Gemmatimonas sp.: one gene and its partner. The protein of the gene in region 1 interacts with the protein of each later gene in a pairwise test. Links are inferred from orthologs where the notes say so. Each region holds a gene or a part of one and is shown on either strand. Other genes may lie near its edges.

The links.
Region 2: the proteins of ileS (region 1) and RMP10_RS18915 interact in binary tests that used the Escherichia coli proteins (3 or more experiments, as listed by UniProt). The link is inferred for Gemmatimonas sp. from one-to-one orthologs.

What each region holds. Positions count from the first base shown.
Region 1 is NZ_JANPLK010000014.1:121,840-132,548, reverse strand. Bases 2,649-6,522 are described here. They hold ileS (isoleucine--tRNA ligase), read left to right. Parts: upstream 2,649-3,028; coding sequence 3,029-6,322; downstream 6,323-6,522. Other genes in these bases: RMP10_RS04700 (TraR/DksA C4-type zinc finger protein), read left to right, coding at 6,322-6,522; RMP10_RS04710 (purine-nucleoside phosphorylase), read left to right, coding at 2,649-2,974. Outside these bases: RMP10_RS04725 (DUF2723 domain-containing protein), read left to right, coding at 1-751; RMP10_RS04720 (YggS family pyridoxal phosphate-dependent enzyme), read left to right, coding at 763-1,446; RMP10_RS04715 (DivIVA domain-containing protein), read left to right, coding at 1,464-2,075; more of RMP10_RS04710, read left to right, coding at 2,156-2,648; more of RMP10_RS04700, read left to right, coding at 6,523-6,750; lspA (signal peptidase II), read left to right, coding at 6,752-7,276; lspA (signal peptidase II), read left to right, coding at 7,273-7,824; RMP10_RS04685 (RluA family pseudouridine synthase), read left to right, coding at 7,821-8,867; RMP10_RS04680 (chemotaxis protein CheW), read left to right, coding at 8,899-9,288; RMP10_RS04675 (response regulator), read left to right, coding at 9,285-9,650; RMP10_RS04670 (chemotaxis protein CheA), read left to right, coding at 9,684-10,709. UniProt on the Escherichia coli protein: Catalyzes the attachment of isoleucine to tRNA(Ile). As IleRS can inadvertently accommodate and process structurally similar amino acids such as valine, to avoid such errors it has two additional distinct tRNA(Ile)-dependent editing activities.
Region 2 is NZ_JANPLK010000077.1:76,751-86,372, forward strand. The notes cover bases 3,363-6,149. They hold RMP10_RS18915 (sugar ABC transporter substrate-binding protein), read left to right. Parts: upstream 3,363-4,138; coding sequence 4,139-5,161; downstream 5,162-6,149. Other genes in these bases: RMP10_RS18910 (serine hydrolase), read right to left, coding at 3,363-4,036; RMP10_RS18920 (ABC transporter permease), read left to right, coding at 5,158-6,096; RMP10_RS18925 (ATP-binding cassette domain-containing protein), read left to right, coding at 6,093-6,149. Also shown: RMP10_RS18895 (hypothetical protein), read right to left, coding at 1-430; RMP10_RS18900 (hypothetical protein), read right to left, coding at 427-1,767; RMP10_RS18905 (MATE family efflux transporter), read right to left, coding at 1,764-3,125; more of RMP10_RS18910, read right to left, coding at 3,122-3,362; more of RMP10_RS18925, read left to right, coding at 6,150-6,914; RMP10_RS18930 (hypothetical protein), read left to right, coding at 7,005-7,289; RMP10_RS18935 (FG-GAP-like repeat-containing protein), read right to left, coding at 7,335-7,619; RMP10_RS18940 (MBL fold metallo-hydrolase), read right to left, coding at 7,616-7,999; RMP10_RS18945 (glycosyltransferase), read right to left, coding at 8,027-8,911; RMP10_RS18950 (glycosyltransferase), read right to left, coding at 8,911-9,622. UniProt on the Escherichia coli protein: Part of the ABC transporter complex RbsABC involved in ribose import. Binds ribose. Also serves as the primary chemoreceptor for chemotaxis.

The DNA of each region.
Region 1 (10,709 bases):
CTTCGTGCTCGGCTTCTGGAGTTGGGGACTGTTGGCCGGGGCCGGCCTCGCCGCGATCTCGGCGAGCATCGCGAAGCGTTTGCCCGCGCCGATCGCCGCATTGCCGTTGTTGATCGGCGCGGTGCCGCTGGTGGCGAATCGCACGGTGATGGATCGCACCCGTGAACCGATCGCGTCGTTGCCGCGCACGTACGCGCGACTTTTGCTCGACGCCGTGCCGCAGCGGGGTGTGCTCCTGGCCGCCGGTGACAACGACACGTTTCCCCTCTGGTATCTGCAGCAGGTGGAGGATTATCGGCTGGATGTGACCGTGGTCACCGTGCCGCTGCTTGGCGCGACCTGGTATCGGGAAGCGCTTGCCGAGCGACGGCTGTTGCCGCCCGAGGCGGTACGCACCTGGCCCGGACTCGAGGCGACGCTCCGCGCGATCATGGTTCACGCCACCGACGACGGGCGCGACGTACGCGTGAGCGCGCTGCTGTCGCGTATTGATCGCGACCGCGTGGATCGGACACAGGGCTGGGCGCTGCAGGGGCTGGTGTATGCGCCGTCGGCGACGACCGCACCTGGTGCGATCGCGCTCGACGCGGCCGCCTTGGCGCGGGCACGGGAGCAGCTCCCGCGCTCGGCGCTCGCGCCGATTCCGGCGGGCGCCGATGCCGCCGTGACGCAGATGCAGGCGCTGCTGCGGTGCACGCAAGTGCAGCGGTTCGACGACCCGTTACTTGTGTCGTCGTGCAATGCTCCCTAACCTTATGTGCTATGCCAATTTCGGACCATGTCGCAACGATGGTGGCGGAGGTTCGTGAGCGCATTGCCGCGGCACGCGAACGGGGAGGACACGGACAGGATGTCACTCTGATCGCGGTCACGAAGACGCACGGCCCCGACGCGGTCACGGCGGCGTGGGACGCCGGCGTGCACGATGTCGGGGAAAACAAAGTGCAGGAAGCCGAATCAAAGATGGCGCAGGTGACGGTGCCGGTCCGCTGGCACCTGATTGGTCACCTTCAGCGTAACAAGGCGAAGAACGCCGCCAAGTTCGATCTCGTCCACAGTCTTGATAGCGAACGGCTCGCCGTGGCACTCGACGAGGCGGCTGGCGAGGCGCAGCGGGTGCTCGAAGTGCTGGTGCAGGTCAACGTGAGCGGCGAGTCCACCAAGAGTGGGTTCGCGCCGCACGACCTGCCAACCATCGCTGAGCGCCTCCACGTATGCAGCAATCTGCGGGTTCGGGGTGTCATGACGATGGCGCCGTTCGATGCCGACGAGTCGGTGTTGCGCGCTGTCTTTCGTGGCACGCGGGACGCGCGGACACAGCTGCAGGCGGCCGGGTTTGGCGCCGAGTGGCTGAGCATGGGCATGTCGGGCGACTACGAAGTCGCTGTCGAAGAAGGCGCAACGCACGTACGGCTGGGCACAGTGCTGTTCGGCAGTCGGACCTGATTCACCCAGGAATTCGCATGGCGGACGACGGCTACCAAGGCTTCCATCTCACCGCGCTGGACGCGCGGCGCTTCGATTTCGGCAACGCACTGCGTGGCTACGACCGCGCACGTGTGGACCAGTTCCGCGAGCAGGTTGCCGAGGAACTGGAGCGCATGTCGCGCGCCAATCAGGAGCTCGATCAGAAGGCGCGCAACTTTCATGAGCAGCTGAAGTCGTTTCGGGATCGCGACAAGGCGCTGAACGAGGCGCTCGTGAGTGCGCAGCAATTGCGTGGCGAAATCAAGGAGCAGGCCGAGCGCGAAGCCCAGCTCATTCTGCGGGAAGCGCAGGCCGAAGCCGACAAGCTGCTGCAGGGCGTGCGCGATGAACTGCGTCGGACCGAAGACGAGGTGCAGGCGCTCTGGCGCACGCGTCGCAGCTACCTCGCGCAGCTGCGCCATCATCTCGAACGTCAGCTCACCGAGTTGAACGCGGCGGAATCTGAACCGATCCCCGATTTCACTACGCCCCGCACGATGTCGGCGGTGCGCGCGGAGCCCTCGGTGGTACAGGAGATCCGCGAGTTGCCCCGACGCCCCGCGGCCCCCACGCCGTCGTGGCTCGATGTCGTCGAGGATGACTCATGAGCGCCTCGCAGAATTCACGGCCGTCGCTGCAGTACACGCAGGAACACACGGCCGTCGGACTGTCGCATCCCGCGCTCGGCTTGCACGCTCGCGAGCGTATCGAAGCGTGCGCACAGGCCGTGCGCGCGCGCTTCCCGCGCCCGATCGACGTGGCGATCATCCTCGGCACCGGTCTTGGTGGCCTGGCCGACGAGATCGACGTGGAGCAGACGATCGAATACAAGGACCTGCCGAACTTTCCGCTGTCCACCGTCGAATCGCACAAGGGTCGCCTGTTGTGCGGCACCTTGGGCGGCAAGACGGTGGTGGCGATGCAGGGCCGCTTCCACCGCTACGAAGGCTACTCGCTGCAGCAGGTCACGTTCCCCGTGCGCGTGCTCCGCGCGCTCGGCGCCGACACGCTGATCGTGAGCAACGCCTGCGGCGGCATGCATCCGTTGTGGGCCGCGGGTGATCTGATGGTGATCGCCGATCACATCAATCTGCTGGGCGACAATCCCCTCATCGGTCCGAACGACGATACGCTGGGCGCGCGCTTTCCCGACATGTCGGAACCGTATGATCCGGCGTTGCGCGCGCTCGCGCGCGAGGTGGCGTCGCAGCACGGCATCACGTTGCGCGAAGGCGTGTACGTGGCCGTGCAGGGGCCCAATCTGGAAACGCGCTCGGAGTATCGCTTTTTGCGTGGAATCGGTGCCGACGTGGTGGGTATGAGCACGGTGCCGGAAGTGATCGTGGCGCTGCACGGCGGCATGCGGGTGCTGGGGCTCTCCATCATTACCGACAAGTGCCTACCCGATGCGCTCGAACCGGCCAGTCTCGCCCAGATCGTGGGCGTGGCCCGTTCGGCCGAACCCAAGCTTGCTACCGTCGTGAAGGGTGTGATCGCGCGATTGTAAGTCCGCGCCGCGCCGTTTCTCCGCCTGACTGAACGCTCCGAATTACCCGCTCTCATGACCGCACCGCAGGACACCGCTACGTATCCGCTCCTCCCCGACTCGGGCGCTGACGCCTTCGAGCAGGAACTGCTCGCGCGCTGGGAGGCCGAGCAGCTATTCGAGCGGGCACAGGCCGCGCGCGCCGGTGCCACGCCGTTCGTGTTCTACGAGGGGCCGCCCACGGCCAACGGACGCCCGGGCATTCACCACGTGTTCTCGCGCACGATCAAGGACCTCTTCTGCCGCCACCGTGCGATGCAGGGGTACTTCGTGCCGCGGAAGGCCGGGTGGGACACGCACGGCCTGCCGGTGGAAATCGAAGTCGAGAAGGAGCTGCAGCGCGAAGAGGCGGCACGGCAGGGCGTCGATCCCTCGGAGATCGCGAAGCTTGGCGGCAAGCAGTTGATCGAACAAACCGGCGTGGCGGAGTTCAACCGGCGCTGTCGCGAGAGTGTGTTCAAGTACCGCGGCGACTGGGAAAAGTTATCGCAGCGTACGGCGTATTGGCTCGACTACGACGATCCGTACGTCACGTACTCGCACAACTTCGTCGAGTCGGTGTGGTGGGCGCTGCGCACGCTGCACGAGAAGTCGCTGCTGGTGCGCGGGCACAAGATCCTGCCGTACTGCGCGCGCTGTGGCACCGCGCTGTCCAGCCACGAGGTGGCGCAGGGCTACGACGACGTCGACGATCCGAGCGTGTACGTGGCGCTCGATTTGCTCGATGAGCATGGCCACGCGCCGGCCCAGCGTCGTCGCATTCTGGTGTGGACGACCACGCCGTGGACGCTGGTGTCGAACACCGCCCTCGCGGTGAATCCCACGCTCACGTACATCGAACTGCGCAAGAAGAGCGGCGCCGAGTGGACGATCATTTTGGCTGAAGCACGCGTACCCGGTGTGCTCGGTGCCGACTGGGCCGATCGCTGGGACGTGACCGGGCAGATGACCGGCGCCGACCTGTCGGGCAAGCGCTATCGCCGTCCGCTGGATTGGGTGCCGTATCCCGACGAGGGCCGTCACGAAGTCATCGTGACGGAAGATTTCGTAAGTGCGGAAGACGGCAGCGGCGTGGTGCACATGGCGCCGGCGTTCGGTGCCGACGACTATAGCGCCGGGCAGCGTCATGGACTCGCCTTCCTGCAGCCCGTCACGGCGCGCGGCGAGTTCACCGACGACGTGCCGGAAGTGGGTGGCGTGTTCGTCAAGAAGGCCGATGCGCGCATCATCGAAGTGCTGCGTGAGCGCGACGTGCTGTGGAAGGCGACGACCTTCACGCACTCGTATCCGCACTGTTGGCGCTGCGGCACCCCACTGCTGTACTACGCGCGTGGCTCGTGGTTCGTACGCACCACCGCCGTGCGCGAAAGCCTGATGGCGCGCAACGCGGCGGTCGATTGGCATCCGAACGAGGTCGGCACGGGCCGCTTCGGTGAGTGGCTGGCCAACAACGTGGATTGGGCGATCTCGCGCGACCGCTACTGGGGTACGCCGCTCCCGGTGTGGGTGAACGACGAAGACGCCACCGAGATCGACGTGATCGGCAGTTACGCCGATCTCGCCGCGCGCATCGGCCGGCCGCTGCCCGAGGATTTCGATCCGCACAAGCCGCACATCGACCAGTACACGTGGCCGGCCCCGTCGGGGAAGGGCACCATGCGTCGCGTGCCGGAAGTCATCGACACCTGGTTCGACTCGGGCTCCATGCCGTTCGCGCAGTGGCACTATCCCTTCGAGAACCGCGACAAGGTCGAGGCGCAGTTCCCGGCCGACTTCATCTGCGAAGGGGTCGATCAGACGCGCGGCTGGTTCTACTCGCTCATCGCCATCGCGACTGGGCTTGGCGATGCGTTGCCCAACAACGCCGATCGTACGGCCGCGCCGTATCGCCACGTGGTCGTGAATGATCTCGTGCTCGATGCGCAGGGGCAAAAGATGTCGAAGAGCAAGGGCAACACCGTCGACCCATGGCACGTGCTCGAGCGACACGGGGCGGATGCGGTGCGCCTGTTCCTCGTGGCCACTAGTCAGGTGTGGGTGCCGCGTCGCTTCGACGAGAACGCGATCCGCGAAACGGCGGGACGCTTCCTGCTCACCTTCCGCAATGTCTACAACGGCATCTTCGCGCAGTACGCCAACTTCGGGTGGAGCCCAAGTGCGAACGATCCGGCCGTGGCCGACCGTCCGGCGCTCGATCGCTGGATTCTGTCCCGTCTTACGCGCGTGGAAGCCGAAGTCGATGCGCATCTGAACAATTACGACGCCACACTGGCCGCGCGGCGTGTGATGCAGTTCATGGATGACGACGTGTCCAAGTGGTACGTCCGCCAGTCGCGTGCCCGCTTCTATGAAATAGACAGCGCCGACAACCGGGCGGCGTTCGCCACGCTGCACGAAGTGCTGGCCGTCACGTGCCGGTTGCTGGCGCCGTTCGCGCCGTTCATGACCGATGCCGTGCACCGGGCCCTGACCGGAACCTCGGTGCACCTCGCGTCGTATACGCGGGCAGACCGAACGCCGGTCGACGACACGCTCGAGGCGGCGATGGACGACATCCGGACGCTGGCGGGGTTGGCGCGGGCGGCTCGCGATGTGGCCGATATCAACGTGCGTCAGCCGCTCCCGTCGGTGCAGTGCGTCGTGCCCGGTAATCCAGGACCGGCATCGGAGCTGGGCGCGTTGCTGGCGTCCGAGATCAATGTGAAGCTGGTGGAGTTCGTGCGCTCGACCGACGCCCTGGTGTCGCTCGAGGTGAAGGGCAACTTCCGGACGCTCGGCAAAAAGTTCGGCAAGGAAACACCGCTGGTGGCGGCGGCGGTGCCCGACATGCCAGTCGAGCTCATCCGTATATTGGCGGGTGGCGAGTCGGTCACGATCGAGGTCGAGGGCATTCCACGCTTGATTGCCCCCGACGACGTCGCCATCATCCGTCGCGCCTCGGGAGCCGCCGTGGTTCAGGAGAACGGGGGATACGGGGTCGCGCTCGACCCCACGATTACGCCGGAGTTGCGGGCGGAAGGCCTGGCACGCGAAGTGATCAGCAAGGTGCAACGCCTCCGGAAGGAAGCGCAGCTGGACGTGAGTGACCGCATCGCGGTGGCGATCGCCGGCGATGAGGAGCTGGAGGGCGCTGTGGCCACGCATCGTGGACGCATTGCCGACGAGGTGCTCGCCGTGCGATTGCTGGTCGGCACGGAGGCAGGCTCGCCGTTCCATGCAGATGGCAACGGTTCCACGTGGACCGCGACGCAGGTGGTGGACGTCGATGGACGTTCGATCCGCCTCGCGCTCACCAAGGAAGGGTCGTAATGGCTGGATCCAACGCCGCGTCGAAGGACGGCAAGAAGTCGAAGCCGATGCCCAAAAAGCAGTTGCAGCATTTCGAGAAGCGGTTGCTCGAAGAGCGCAAGCGCGTGCTGAAGGAGCTCGGGCACCACGGGGAAGCGTTTGGACCGAACGGTGACGCCGACGGCGATACCAGCGCCTACTCCTTCCATATGGCCGATCAGGGGACCGACGCCATGGAACGCGAAAAGGCGTTCCTGTTCGCGTCGCAGGAAGGTCGTTTCCTCTTCCACATCGATCAGGCGCTGCGTCGTCTATACAAGTCGCCCGAGACCTTCGGCAAATGCCACCAGTGTGGGGAAGACATCGCTTTCGAGCGACTCGACGCCTTGCCGCATGCGCGCTACTGCTTTGCGTGCAAGCAGCGTGAGGAAGACGCCAAAAAGGGCTGATGTGAAGGCACTCGTCGCTATTCCTGTCCTGCTGGTTGTCCTCGTTCTCGACCTGATCACCAAGGCCGTGGCGGTCGCGACGCTCGCGCCCGCCGGCGGATCCAATCCGGTGTTCGGGAACTGGTTCCGGTTCGCGCTCGTCTACAACCCCGGGGCGGCTTTCGGGCTGCACCTGGGCGACTACTCGCGCTGGATCTTCATGGCGCTCACGCTTGGCGCCCTCGTGATCCTGTGGCGCCTCTATCAGCAAACGGCGCAAGACGACTTGCGCAAGGCGCTCGCCGTTTCGCTCGTGGCGGCGGGTGCCCTCGGTAATGTGATCGACCGGATCCGGTCGGATTTGGGCGTCGTCGATTTCATCGATATCGGGTTCGGGGCGCATCGCTGGCCCACGTTCAATGTGGCCGACATGGCCGTCAGCGGCGGCGCGTTTCTGCTAGCGCTGGTGTTGTGGGGCGAAGAGAAGCGCGAGACGGCCGCGGCCGCGGCGGCGGCGGCGACAGAATCGGCCGACCTGACGCGATGACCAACCCGACCCGTAGTGCCACCGCGTCGGCCGTCGTTAACGATGTGCCGGCGGCGGCTTCCACGGCGCGATTCTGGACGCTCGTCTTCCTCGTGACAGCGGCCGACGCGATCTCGAAGGCGCTCGCCGTGGAGTACCTCGCACCACGCCATATTCCACATCGGATCATCGGCGACGTGGTGCGTTTCACGCTGGCGTACAACCCGGGGGCGGCCTTCGGCATGCACCTCGGTCCTGCGTCACGCTGGATTTTTGCGGCGCTCAGCGTCGTGATTGTCGTGGTGCTGATTCGCGCCACGGCCGACCTCACCCGGATCTCACGGCTCGCCGCGTTTGGCGTGCCCGTCGTGGTCGGGGGGGCCATCGGCAACCTGCTCGATCGTATTCGGCTGCGAGACGGCGTTGTGGATTTCATCGATATCGGCTTCGGCGACGTCCGCTTCTGGACGTTCAACGTGGCCGACACTGCCGTTACCATCGGAGCAGGTTGTCTCGTGATCGCATTGTGGCAGTTGGACAAGGCACAGCAGCAAGCGGCGGCGTCGTGAACGCCAATCCGGGAGTCGTACACGACTTCGACGTCACGAATGACAGCGGAGACGTGGGTGAACGGCTCGATCTGCTCGTGTCACGCCGCTGCGAGCTGTCGCGGACGCAGTCCGCGACGCTGATCGCGAACGGACACGTGACGGTCAACGGCAAGGCCGAGAAGGCGTCGTATCGCAGCCTGGCCGGCGATTCGCTGCACGTCGTCATTCCGCCGCCGCCGGGCCGGGATATCGTGCCGGAGAACATCCCGCTCGATATCGTCTACGAAGACGAATATCTGCTCGTGGTCGACAAGGCTGCCGGCATGGTGGTGCATCCCGCGCCAGGCAACTGGACGGGGACGCTGGTGAACGCCCTGATCGGTCGCGGTGAGCCGCTGGCCGACGGCGGCAGCGAGGAGCGCGCGGGTCTGGTGCATCGCCTCGATAAGGACACCTCTGGACTGCTGATCGTGGCCAAGACCGACGCCGCCCATCGGTCGCTCAGTGCGGCGCTGGCCGCCCGCAAAGTGACGCGCCGCTACGTGGCGCTGTGCTGGGGACATCTGGCTACCGACAACATTTCGGTGGAAAAGCCGATCGGCCGCGATCCACGAGACCGAACCAAGATGACGATCGTCCCTGATGGACGGATGTCGCGAACGGATTTCGTGCGCCTCGGTCGCTTCGACTCGGCCGACCTGTTGCGGGCCCACCTGCACAGCGGCCGGACGCATCAGATCCGTGTGCACTTGTCGTCGATCGGCCACCCGGTGGTCGGTGATGACACATACGGGGGAGGCGGCGGTCGGCGCTTGGTGGACTTACCCGGGAAAAGGCACTTCCTGCACGCCGCCTGGTTGCGCTTCCGCCATCCAGTAACCGGCGCCCCGGTCGATCTGCGTTCTCCGCTCCCGGAGGATCTTCGTCAGTCGCTGTCGGTGGTTAGCCTCATGCCGGAACTCGCCACGCACCAGGATCCGCTCGATGTCTTCGGGTTCTACAAAACCGACGAAGTCCTCCCCGGACACAAGCCGGACGATCACGACGACGCCCTCGACTAGCGGCGTCGACCACGACGAGCAGCGCCCACGGGTGCTGGTCGTCGTGGCCGACCGGGATGCGTTCGGCATTCCGGTCGAGCAGGTCCGTGAGGTCATCCGGAGCGCCGATCTCCGTCGGGTGCCCGGCAGTCCGCCGGTGCTTCGCGGCATTGTCAACGTGCGGGGCGCAATCGTCACGGTGCTGGACCTGCAGGCGCTCTTGTCGGGAGAGCGTGCCGTCACGGCGGGGTCGGTCGTCCTGCTCGAGTACGGATCGCGCCTCATCGGGCTCGCCGTGCATGCCGTGCACGATGTCCGCGTGCTGGAGGCGTCGCTCGAGTCCCAACCCGAGTCCGAATCCGCCCTCGACCGCATCGTGCCGCTGGACGCCGTGGCGCTCTGCGCGCGGCACCTGCATTCAGCCGACGAGAGGGAACGGTGAGCCGAACGGTACTCATTTGCGACGACGCGATCTTCATGCGCACCATGGTGGGGGACATTCTCACCCAGGCGGGCTTCGAGATCATCGGAGAAGCGGAAACAGGTGTCCAGGCAGTGGAGCGCTACCAGCAGCTCCGACCGGACCTCGTCACGATGGACATCGTCATGCCGGACATGGGCGGCATCGATGCGGTCCGCGAGATCACGAAGCTCGATCCCGCCGCGCGCATTCTGATGTGCAGTGCGATGGGGCAGCAGGCGCTCGTGGTGGAAGCGATTCAGGCCGGCGCGAAGGACTTCGTGGTGAAGCCGTTCCAGCCCAGCCGCGTGCTCGAAGCCGTAAATCGCGTCCTCGCCGCGTAGGGCGTCGCGGTCGCGCGGGCCACGAGGTCGCTGATGGACGCCGCCCGGTACGCCGCGCTCTTCCTCAGTGAATCGCGCGAGCATCTCACGGAAGTCGATGATGCGCTGCTCGCGCTCGAACGCGGGCACGTCACGGTAGACACGGCGGCGGCGGGCGCGCACATCGCGACCGTCTTTCGCGGTGTGCACACCATCAAGGGTATGGCCGCCGCAATGGGGTATGTCGCCGTCGAGCAGTTGTCGCACGCGCTGGAAAGTCGCTGCGAGCCGCTGCGGAGCGGCGCCGAAGAGTGGAATAGCGACGTGCTGGCGCTGCTGTTCGACGGCACCGATCTGTTGCGTACCGCGGTTGATGCAGTGCCGAGCGGACGCACTGAGCCCACGTCGGCCATGCGCGCTTTCGTGCAGCGACTGGGACTGGCGCCCACCGTTGTGGCGTCTCCGGCGGTCGTGCCGACCGATAGCGCGCTCGCCGACGTGGTCGACACGCCGAGCGGAGCCGTCGGCACCACGCGCCGGGTGGATGTGCGACTCACCGCCGATTGTCCGCTCAAGGGCGTGCGGGCCATGATCGTGCTGGCCAAGCTGTCCGCGCTGGGCACCGTGCGCGGCACCGAGCCGGCGCAGGAGCGTTGGCAGGACGATCTGTTCGACGGGGCGTTCCGCATCACGCTGCAGTCGTCGGCCGCCGACGACGAGATCCGCGTCGCGGCGCAGAGCGCCGGCGATGTGGCACGGGCAACGGTGACGCTGGCCACGCTCACGCCGGTGCAGGGGACCGCTCGCGTGAGCGACGCGCCGCGCACCGTGCGCCTCGATGCACGCCGGCTGGACACGCTGCTCGACCTCGTGGGAGAACTGGTGATCACGCGTGACCGCCTGCTGCGCGCCATCGAGCAGTCGGAGCATCCCGATCGCGCCGTCGTACGCGCGGCCGCTGATGCAGCGCGGCTGGTGGCCACGCTGCAGGATGAAGTACTGCAGGCGCGCATGTTGCCGGTGGCACAGGTGTTCGATCGCTTCCCGCGGCTTGTGCGCGACATCGCGCGCGATCTCGGC
Region 2 (9,622 bases), on another replicon or contig:
GGGTGTCCGTCCACCTGACCGTCGGCGGCTGCATCGCGTTGGTGAACGCCATCACGGCGAAGGTGGTGTCGCCGCGCTTGGCGAGACTCCGAATGCCGAACGACGTGTTGCCCTCGAATAGACTGCCGAACAGGTCGCCCTCCGTGAAAGGCGGTTTCTCGCCGGGTGCGCGGCGCGACGCATCATCACGTGCGTGGCGCGCCTTAACGAGCAAACCTACCAGTGTGGAATCGAGGTACGGCTGCACGGCATCGAGCGCGAGCGAGTCGGGAACACCGTCTACGCCGAGACCATCGAGCAGCGTGTAGAACTGCGCGGCCATTTCCGACGGCGACGAGGGCGCGGACGGTCGGCAGCCGGCCACGGCTGACAGCGTCAGCGCCATGGAGGCCGCAGCCAGACGCAGGCAATGATGGAACGGCGTGTTCACTTCGGGCTTCCCGGTTTCGCTCTGTTTGGCACCCGCGACGACAGCGGCGCCGGCGTATACGATGGCACGAATCGACATCCTTTGGCCGGATCGTACGTGGGCTCAACGCGTGCACACGACGCGGCGACGGCCTTTGGTGTTGGTGTGGCGCCCCGCTCCACCCACGCCAACAGCGCGTGCATGGCGCTCACGTACTGGGCGTCGCTCAGGTAGCTGTGCTCGCTGTCCTGCGTGAACAGCTGCACCAGCGCCTTGGCTCGGCCCGCGCGCTCCATGGTGTGACGGAACGTACTCTCGAGCTCGACGAACGCAGTGGGATCGTCGATGGCGTGCATCGTGAGCACGGGCACCGGAATACGACCGGTGGGATCGGCATCGGCCGATAGTGTAGCAACCGCTACAGAATCAGCGAGGTAGCGCGCGATCTTGTCATTCAGCGCCGCACCACCGGCGTAGGTCACGCCAGTGGTCGTGAACGGATTCGCACCGCTCGTCCGCTTCGTCACGATATCCTGAAAGTGCCAGGTACCCCAGTTCAGGTGTGCGATCAGTGTGCGCTCGGGTACGCGCACCGCGGCGAGAATCGTAGCCAGATGTTGCGCCTGCTCTGGCGAGCGCGCGGCCGCCGGCTTCCGTACCCCGGTGCACGCGTCCACGCGATCGGCCAACTGCCCGCGCGTGAGCTTCGCGCCTACGGGCAAGCCGTGCCACAACGGATACTGCGGTTCGTCGGCCCGCGGATGATCGCCACACACCGCCTGATACACCACGCGCAGATCCATCCGGAAGTCGTACGATAAGCTGGCTCCACCCAAGACGCCGCTCGTGAGCAGCACGGCATCGTACGGAACGCGTCCCTGCATATCACGCGCCCCGAACAGCTCCGCCGTACGCGCCGCCACGCCGGCGCCCCACGACTGCCCGTGCAGAATCGTGCGCTCGGGCCGGCCGAACTGCGCGATGAATTGCTGCAGAGAGCGCTCCACGTCTTCCGCCGCCGACCGTACCGCGACACCACCTTGGCGATACGTACTGGCCACCACGGCGAAGCCCATGCGCGTCCAGATATTCCACCGCGTGAGATCGTCGGCACTGCCCTTGGCGTCGGGGACGCCGAGGTCGGGCCCGCCATGCGCGTGCACCACCAGTCGCCTCTTCCACGGCGTCGGCATCGCGATCCAGTAGAACGCGCCGGTGCTGTCCTTGCCCAGTGAGCACTGGACGGTGGCGGGGATACCGTCGGGACACGGCGTCGGGACGGCGCGCGTCTCCTGCGCGCCTAGGGATCCGATCGCCAACGCCACGAACACGACGGCTCGTCGAGCGTAACGCATCATACCGCCAGCCGGGCCGTGGCCATCTTCAACTCCTTGCGCTGGAGCTCACCGCGCAACAGCCACAGCGTGAATGCCGCCTGCAGCGTCATCGTGATCACCGAGAGATACCACACCTGCTTGATCTGAAAGCCCGGGCGATGCGACAACCACCACACCGGCACAGCGAACGTGATGAGGCGCGTGGCACTGGCGATCAGCGACGGCACGGTATTGCCGAGTGCTTGGAACATGCCACCACACGTGAAGCCCAAACCGGACGCCACGAAATTCCACGAGATCGTGCCCAGGAACTGCGAGGCCACGGCAATCACTGCTGCTTCCTTCGTGAATCCCTGCACCAGCAGTTCGGGACGCCACTGACACAGCAGTGTGAGCAACGCCATGGGGATGCTGCCCATGATCGCCGCCCACTTGAACGTGTCGCGCACGCGGTCGAGGTGACCAGCGCCCATGTTCTGCCCAGCCATCGGCGCCGCCGAGAACGCCACCGCCATTGCTGGCAGGAACATCGACTGCATGAGGCGCGACCCGATGCCATAGCCGGCCTGCGCCTCTGGGCCGAACTGCTTGATGGCCGTGTAAATCACCGCCGTGAATACGAACATCAGGGCGAACTCGGCACCCGGCGGCACACCGATCTTCAGCATGCGCGTGAGCACGTCGGTGCGCACCGAAAGCAGCTCGCGCTTGAACGTCACGTAATGTTCGAGTCGCACGAAATACACCGCCGTCGCAATCACGCCGATGGCGATGGCCAGTGAACTCGCCAGCCCCGCGCCCGCGACACCAAGCGGCCGCCCGGTGCCCCACCCCGCAATGAAGATCGGCGCGAAGATGATATTCAGCACGACCGTGAGCATCTGCACCAACATGCCGGGCTTCACGATGCCGGTGCCGCGCAAGGCACTGCCCATGGATACCAGCGCGAACTGCAGCGCAAGCCCTGGGATGTACCAGCGCAGGTACGACGTACCGGCGGCGATGGTCTCAGCGTTCGAACCAAGCGCGCTCATGTAGCGGCCGCACAGCGCATACCCGAAGATCAACGTCCCGATGCCGCACACAAAGGCCCAGAGCACGCTCTGATTGAACACCAGATTCGCATCGGGTTGATCCTTGCGGCCCACCGCGTGCGCAATAAGCGCCATCGTACTCACGCCGAGAATCTGCGTGAACGACATGATGATGAACTGCACATTGCCGGCGGCACTCACGCCGGCCACGGCTGCGTCGCCCAGTCGCGCCACGAAGAAGAGGTCGACGAGGAAGTACAACGTCTGGAAAATCATGCCGAGCGCCATCGGCACCGCGAGGCGCACGATGTGGCGAGGGATGGAACCGGTGGTGAGATCGTTCACTTGGCGAGCCACTCCCAGAGGATACGTGAGCAATCCGCCGTGAGTGCGTCGGCGACGGCGGGATTCGCGATGTTGCGCGTGAGGATGGCGATGGCATACGGCGCCTTCCCCGGCGGATACACCAGCCCCGCGTCGTGACGCGTCGCCGTGATGCTGCCGGTCTTGTGCGCCACGCGCGTGCCGGGCGGCAATCCTGCCGGGATCTGCGTGTTGAACGCCTGCTGTTCGAGAATCCGGAGCATGTCGGCCGTGGCCGTGCTGTCCCCCAGCCGCCGCGATTGCAGTGCGACGAACAGCATCACCAGATCGCTGGCGGTGGTCACGTTGTTCATGCCCTTCCGGAAGGCCGGCGTATCCTCCACGCCACGTAGCACCACGGTGTTCCGGGCGCCGAGCTCACGTGCGAGCGACGTGATCTTCGCGGGCTCGAGCAACGTGATCAGCGTGTTCGTGGCCAGGTTGCTGGAGTGCGTGATCATGCGCTCGGCCAGCCAGCGCAGCGACACATCCTGTCCCACGCGCGCGTACACCGTGCTGTCGCTGTCGTCGGCCGGGTCGAGCACATAGGTGGACGAGTCGGCAATCGATCGGAACTGATTCGTGAGGCGGATCGACTGCTCGGGGCGCAGCCGACCCTTGGCGAACGCGTCGAATAGCGCGAAGAGCACCGGCACCTTCATCATGCTGGCGGCGTGGTACACCGTGTCGGCGTACAGATCGAAGGCACGGCCGCGCTCGAAGTCGCGCATCGAAATGGAGACCTGCGCCCCCGGCACCTTCGCCACGCGCGCCCAGATCTCCTGCCGCACCGACAACGGCTTCTGAGGGCCGAGCAGGCGGCAGCCGGTGCCACCGACCACCGTCAGTATCACCACCAGCGCCATCAGGAATCGAATAGACAATCGTCTCATGGTGGGAAGGCTGTCACTCGCACGGGCGCACCGCAATCGTCCGGCGCAATCACCCGTGGCCTCTCTTGCCCAATTCGCAATTGCGTGCTGATTTCCTCCCCTATGCGCATTCTTGCCCTGCCCCGATTCTCGACCCAGCGCCTGATCGCCCTGGCCCTCCCGCTGCTCGTCGCTTGCTCGCCCAAGGCGGACGACAAGCCGGTAATCGGACTGATCACGAAGACCGCGTCGAATCCGTTTTTCGTGAAGATGAAGGAGGGTGCCGAACAGGCCGCTGCCGCGCAGGGGGCGACGCTGATCGCCGCTGCCGGTCGCAGCGATGGCGACAACGCCGGCCAGGTCACGGCCATCGAGAACCTCATGGCCGCCGGTGCCAAGGCCATTCTGATTTCCGCCAGCGACTCGAAGGCCATTGTGCCCGCCATCAGGAAGGCGCGGGACGCCGGCATTCTGGTGATCGCCCTCGATAGCCCGACCGATCCGGTCGACGCCACCGACGCGCTGTTCGCCACCGACAACTACAAAGCCGGACAGCTGATCGGCCAGTACGCCAAGGCACGCCTTGGGGCGACACCGGCTAGGATCGCCACGCTCGACCTCATTCCTGGGCATCCCACTGGGGCGCAGCGCCACAACGGATTCCTGAGCGGCTTCGGGCTCCCGTCGTATGAGAAGGCGCGCAACGAGCTCGCGCAGCCTCCGGAAGTGGTATGCATGACCGACGCGATGGGCGATCAGGCCAAGGGGCAGACGGCCATCGAGAATTGCCTCCAGGCGCATCCCGATATCAACGTCGTGTACACGGTGAACGAGCCGTCGGCGGCGGGCGCTTTCACCGCACTCAAGAATGCCGGCAAGGAGAAGGGCGTGCTGATCGTCTCGGTCGATGGGAGCTGCCGCGGCGTGCAGCATGTCGTGGACGGCACACTCACCGCGACGGCGCAACAGTATCCGCTGCGCATGGCCGAGTTGGGCGTTGAGGCAGCGATGACGTTCATCAGGTCGGCCAAGAAGGCGAGTGGCTACGTCGACACCGGCGTGCAGTTGATCGCCAAAGACAGTGTGGCCGGCTTGGCAAGCCTTGGCGCTGAGAAGGCACTCGGGGTTTGCTGGGGCGACAAATGATCACTCGGCGGCTGGCCTTCGCCGGTCCGCTGGTCGCGCTACTGCTCGCCTGCCTCTTTTTTGCGCTGCAATCACCGCGATTCCTGACCGGCGCCAATCTGTCGCTGGTGCTGCAACAAGTCATGGTGGTCGGCGTGCTGGCCGTCGGGCAAACGCTGGTCATTCTCACCGGCGGTATCGACCTCGCCTGCGGCATGATCATGGCGCTCGGCTCAATTGTCATGAGCATGCTGGCGGTGAAACACGGTTGGCATCCGGCCATGGCCATCGCCGGCGGCATGGGTGTCACGACAATCGCCGGCATGATCAACGGCCTCCTCGTCACGCGCATCAAGCTGCCGCCGTTCATCGTCACCCTCGGCACGATGAACATCGCCTTCGCCGTCACGCAGCTCGTGTCACGGGCGCAGACGTTTACCGACCTGCCGCCGCTGCTCACGTGGCTCGGGAACAGCGTGCGCGTGGGCAACACGCCAATCGCCTACGGTGCCCTCGCCATGCTGCTGCTGTACGGGCTCGCGTTCGTCGTGCTGCGCGAAACGGCGGCCGGGAGGCACGTGTATGCGGTGGGCAACAATCTCGAAGCCGCGCGATTAGCCGGCATCAGGACCAACCGCGTGTTACTCAGCGTGTACGCACTGTCTGGGCTGTGCGCCGGCGCGGCGGCGTTGCTGTCGATCGCGCGCACCGGCGTCGGCGATCCGCAAAGCGGGCAAACGGAGAACCTCGACACCGTCACCGCCGTGGTGCTGGGCGGCACGAGCCTGTTTGGCGGACGCGGCATCGTAGTGGGGTCACTGGTGGGCGCACTCATCGTGGGCGTGTTCCGCAATGGACTCACGCTGATGGGTGTGTCGTCGGTGTATCAGATTCTGGTGACGGGTGTGCTGGTGATTCTGGCCGTGGCGACTGACCAGTGGTCGAGGAAAGCGTGAGTACCCCCAACGCAACGGCGCCGATGGTGCTGGAAGGGCACGGCCTTGTGAAGCGCTATGGCCAGGTAACGGCACTCGATGGCACCGACTTCGAAGTGCGCGCGGGCGAGATCATGGCCGTGATCGGCGACAACGGTGCGGGCAAGTCGTCGCTTATCAAGGCGCTGTCGGGCGCCATGATTCCCGACAGCGGCGAGATCTGGCTGGACGGCGCGCGCGTGCACTTCGGCGGGCCCATAGACGCCCGTCGCGCGGGCATCGAGACCGTGTACCAGGATCTCGCGCTGGCGCCGGCGATGTCGATCGCGGAGAACCTATTTCTGGGGCGCGAGCATCGTCGGACGGGACTTGCAGGGTCGCTGCTGCGACTCATCGATCGCCCACGCATGCAACGTGAGGCGGCCGAACATTTGCGCGAGCTCGGCATTGGGATTCGCTCCATCACGCAGGCCGTGGAGACGCTCTCCGGCGGACAGCGCCAAGGCATCGCCGTGGCGCGCAGCGTGGCCTTCGCGCGACACGTGGTGATTCTGGACGAACCTACGGCTGCGCTCGGCGTGAAAGAGAGTGGTATGGTGCTCGACCTCATCACGCGGGTGCGCGACTGCGGGTTGAGCGTGATCCTCATAAGTCACAACATGCCGCACGTGTTTCAGCTGGCTGATCGGATTCACATTCAGCGGATGGGGCGTCGGGCGGCGCTGGTGAACACGCGCGAGATCACCATGGCGGATGCGGTGGCGGTGATGACGGGGGCAACCGGTTGGCCGGCGCCTCGCGTGGCGGAAGCCGATCAGGCTGCGTGGCCTTCAGCCTAATCGACGCAACGGGATCGACGCTCGGAGAGCACCAGCAACGCAGGCGACGATCTCGGCACCGGTTGTGCACTGCACGCAGCGTCGGCGGCGATGCGAACTACGCGTCCCACGAGCCCGGCATTGAACAGCGTACACGACTTCACGGCGGAGATCACCATGGCGCGCACGAACGACGACTCGGGGAAAGGCAAAGGTCACGCGAAGGAACGGCAGGGAATGTCGGGCGGGCGCGGCGGACCCGGTAAGACGGGCAGCACCAAGTCGCAGCATGCGAAGAAGGAAGCCAACGGGTATGGCTCTACCGGTTCAAAGAGTTCCGGTGGCAGCGGGTCGTCGGAGTCGTCCGGCGGCGGGCACGGCGGCACGCACGGCTGAGAGGGCCCGCCCCCCCACCTCACTCCGTATGATCCGGCACTCCAGCTAAGGCCGGTTCTCATACCATTTGAGATTTGCAGTCGCACTCCCGATGCAGATCACGTCAGGTCGCGTATCGCCGTTCAAGTCCGCGACCGCACAGCCAGCCGCAGCCATTCCACCAGCGTCGAGCGGCGTCTTCGACCACGAGTCGGTGACGTCGTTCTCGAGCCGGCAGAGGCATACGCCCCGTTTTCCACCACGTTCGCCCACGATGATGTCGTCGCGACCGGTGCGCGAAAAATCACCCGCCGCGATCGCGTGACCGTCGACGATGGTCGAATCAATCACATGAGGCTCCCATGCGCCGTCGTGGTGCCGGTACACCACGACCTGATGGCCGTGCCACGGCTCGATGGTGGCGATGAATCGCTCGGCCCCGATGCGGCCCACCGCGACGTCGCTCGTACCGCTCTTGGGCCACGCGGCGGGGTCGCCAGCGACGCGACGGGTCGATCATGCTGAATGATCACCGTCGCCTTGCGATTCTTCGCGATCCGCGTGAAGCGATCGATACTCGCGAGCGACGCCGCACGATCGGTGTTGAAGGTGGGCACTCCGTCGCTCTCGTAGTTCTCGCGGACGTGCGACAGGTCTCCGGTGATCAGTACGGGCCCCATCTCACGCAGCTTCACCAGCAGACCATGATGACCGGATGTGTGTCCCGGCATGTTGAGGATCAGCGCCTCGCCGGTGCATCACAAACCTGTCCAGCGTGCCCCACTCGGACCTTCGCCAAGTATGGAGCCGACGGCTTCACCAATTGACCATGCGCCGAGCAAGATCGACAGCGCAGGCAGCGCCCGCAGCAGCTGCGGAGTCTGGCCCGCCGCGCCGACTTCGCGGGCGATTCGTGACAGCAGGACCGCCGGAATGCCTGGGCTGAGAGCCGTTCGGGTCAACCGCGTCAGCAAGCCGTGACCTTGCACGCGCCCGCCGCCGTAGAGTCGGCCGTGATGGAATTGCGCCGCGGCCGCGCGACGCACGTCGGTGGTGCTGTGGTCGAACATCACCGCGTCGGGCACCCGCCAGAATCGTGCACCGGCTGCGCGCAGCCGCGCGTGCAGCGCCACTTCAAATAGGCCGTCGGCATCTGCAGGCAGCACGGCGCGCAACTGCGCCGCGTCGTACGCCACGTTGATCGACGGAAGGTCGCCGACCGTGCCCTCAGGCCCGCCGCGAAAGAAGCGTCCGTACTCGATCAAGGTCAGCGCCCAGTCCGCAGCGCTGCCCGTGCGGCGTGCTACCGGTCCGCCGACGACGGCAGCGCCTTCACGCCGATGCGCTTCGATCAACGCCTCGACCCAGCCGGGCGCCGGCACACAGAAGTCCTCGGTCAGCGCCACCAGCCCGCCACGCGCCGCGCGCATCCCCAGCAGGCGCATCTGCGGTATCGTGCTGCCTACCCGGCACTTCACGACACGCGTGTTCGGCGTGATCGGCGATCCCGCGTCGCGCGCCGTCGCCAACAGCAATTCGATTCGTCCCGTCTGTAGTGCCGGACCGAGCACGTGAAGAAGCCCGGTCGGCGGCCCCGACGGCCGCGACCCGGCGACCACCACACTCATCGCCGGCGTTGCCACTAGTACAGCTCCTGGCACGAACGGCCGGGTCCGAACCAGTAGCCGAGCCATTCGCCCATGCCCCAGCACGCACAGACCCCGCACAGCGCGAGCGCGGCTCGAGGCAGTAGGCGGCGATTCGCGGGGTGCTGCCAAGCGCGGCGGAGATGTCGAGACATCAGCAACGGCGGAACGGCGGGTGCGAAAAGGCGAAACAACCATTTTTCCCCGTGCGGTGCCCGTCGCACGCGCGTCGCGCCGAAGCAGCGGCCGTAGTGAAATCGCCGCACGCCGAACGCCATGAATGCGTAGTTCGTCAGGTGCCGCACGCGCATCGATGGCCTGATCACCAATCTGCCGCCCGCGGCGCGGATGCGCTCGTGTACGAATGGCTTGTTGAAGCCCTCCGCGGCCAGGATGTCTGCACAGGTGTCCGTCAACGCTGCCCGCCGATACGCGACGTTGTTGCCGGGGAGATCGCCCTGCGTGTCTCCCGGAGTCACCGGCGGATTGAACGCGCCGTACTCGAACAAATAGGCAGACACGTTCCCGGCGCTATCCGAGCCCGCCTGCAGGACGACGCCGCCCACGGCCGTCACGCCCGGATCGGCAAAGCCCGCGATGATCTGGTCAGCCCAGTCCGGGTCAGCCGCGTCGCTCGGGTCGAGCATCGCGACGAAATCGCCTTCGGCCTGACGGATGGCGGCCGCCTTCAGCGCCGGCAGGTTTCCA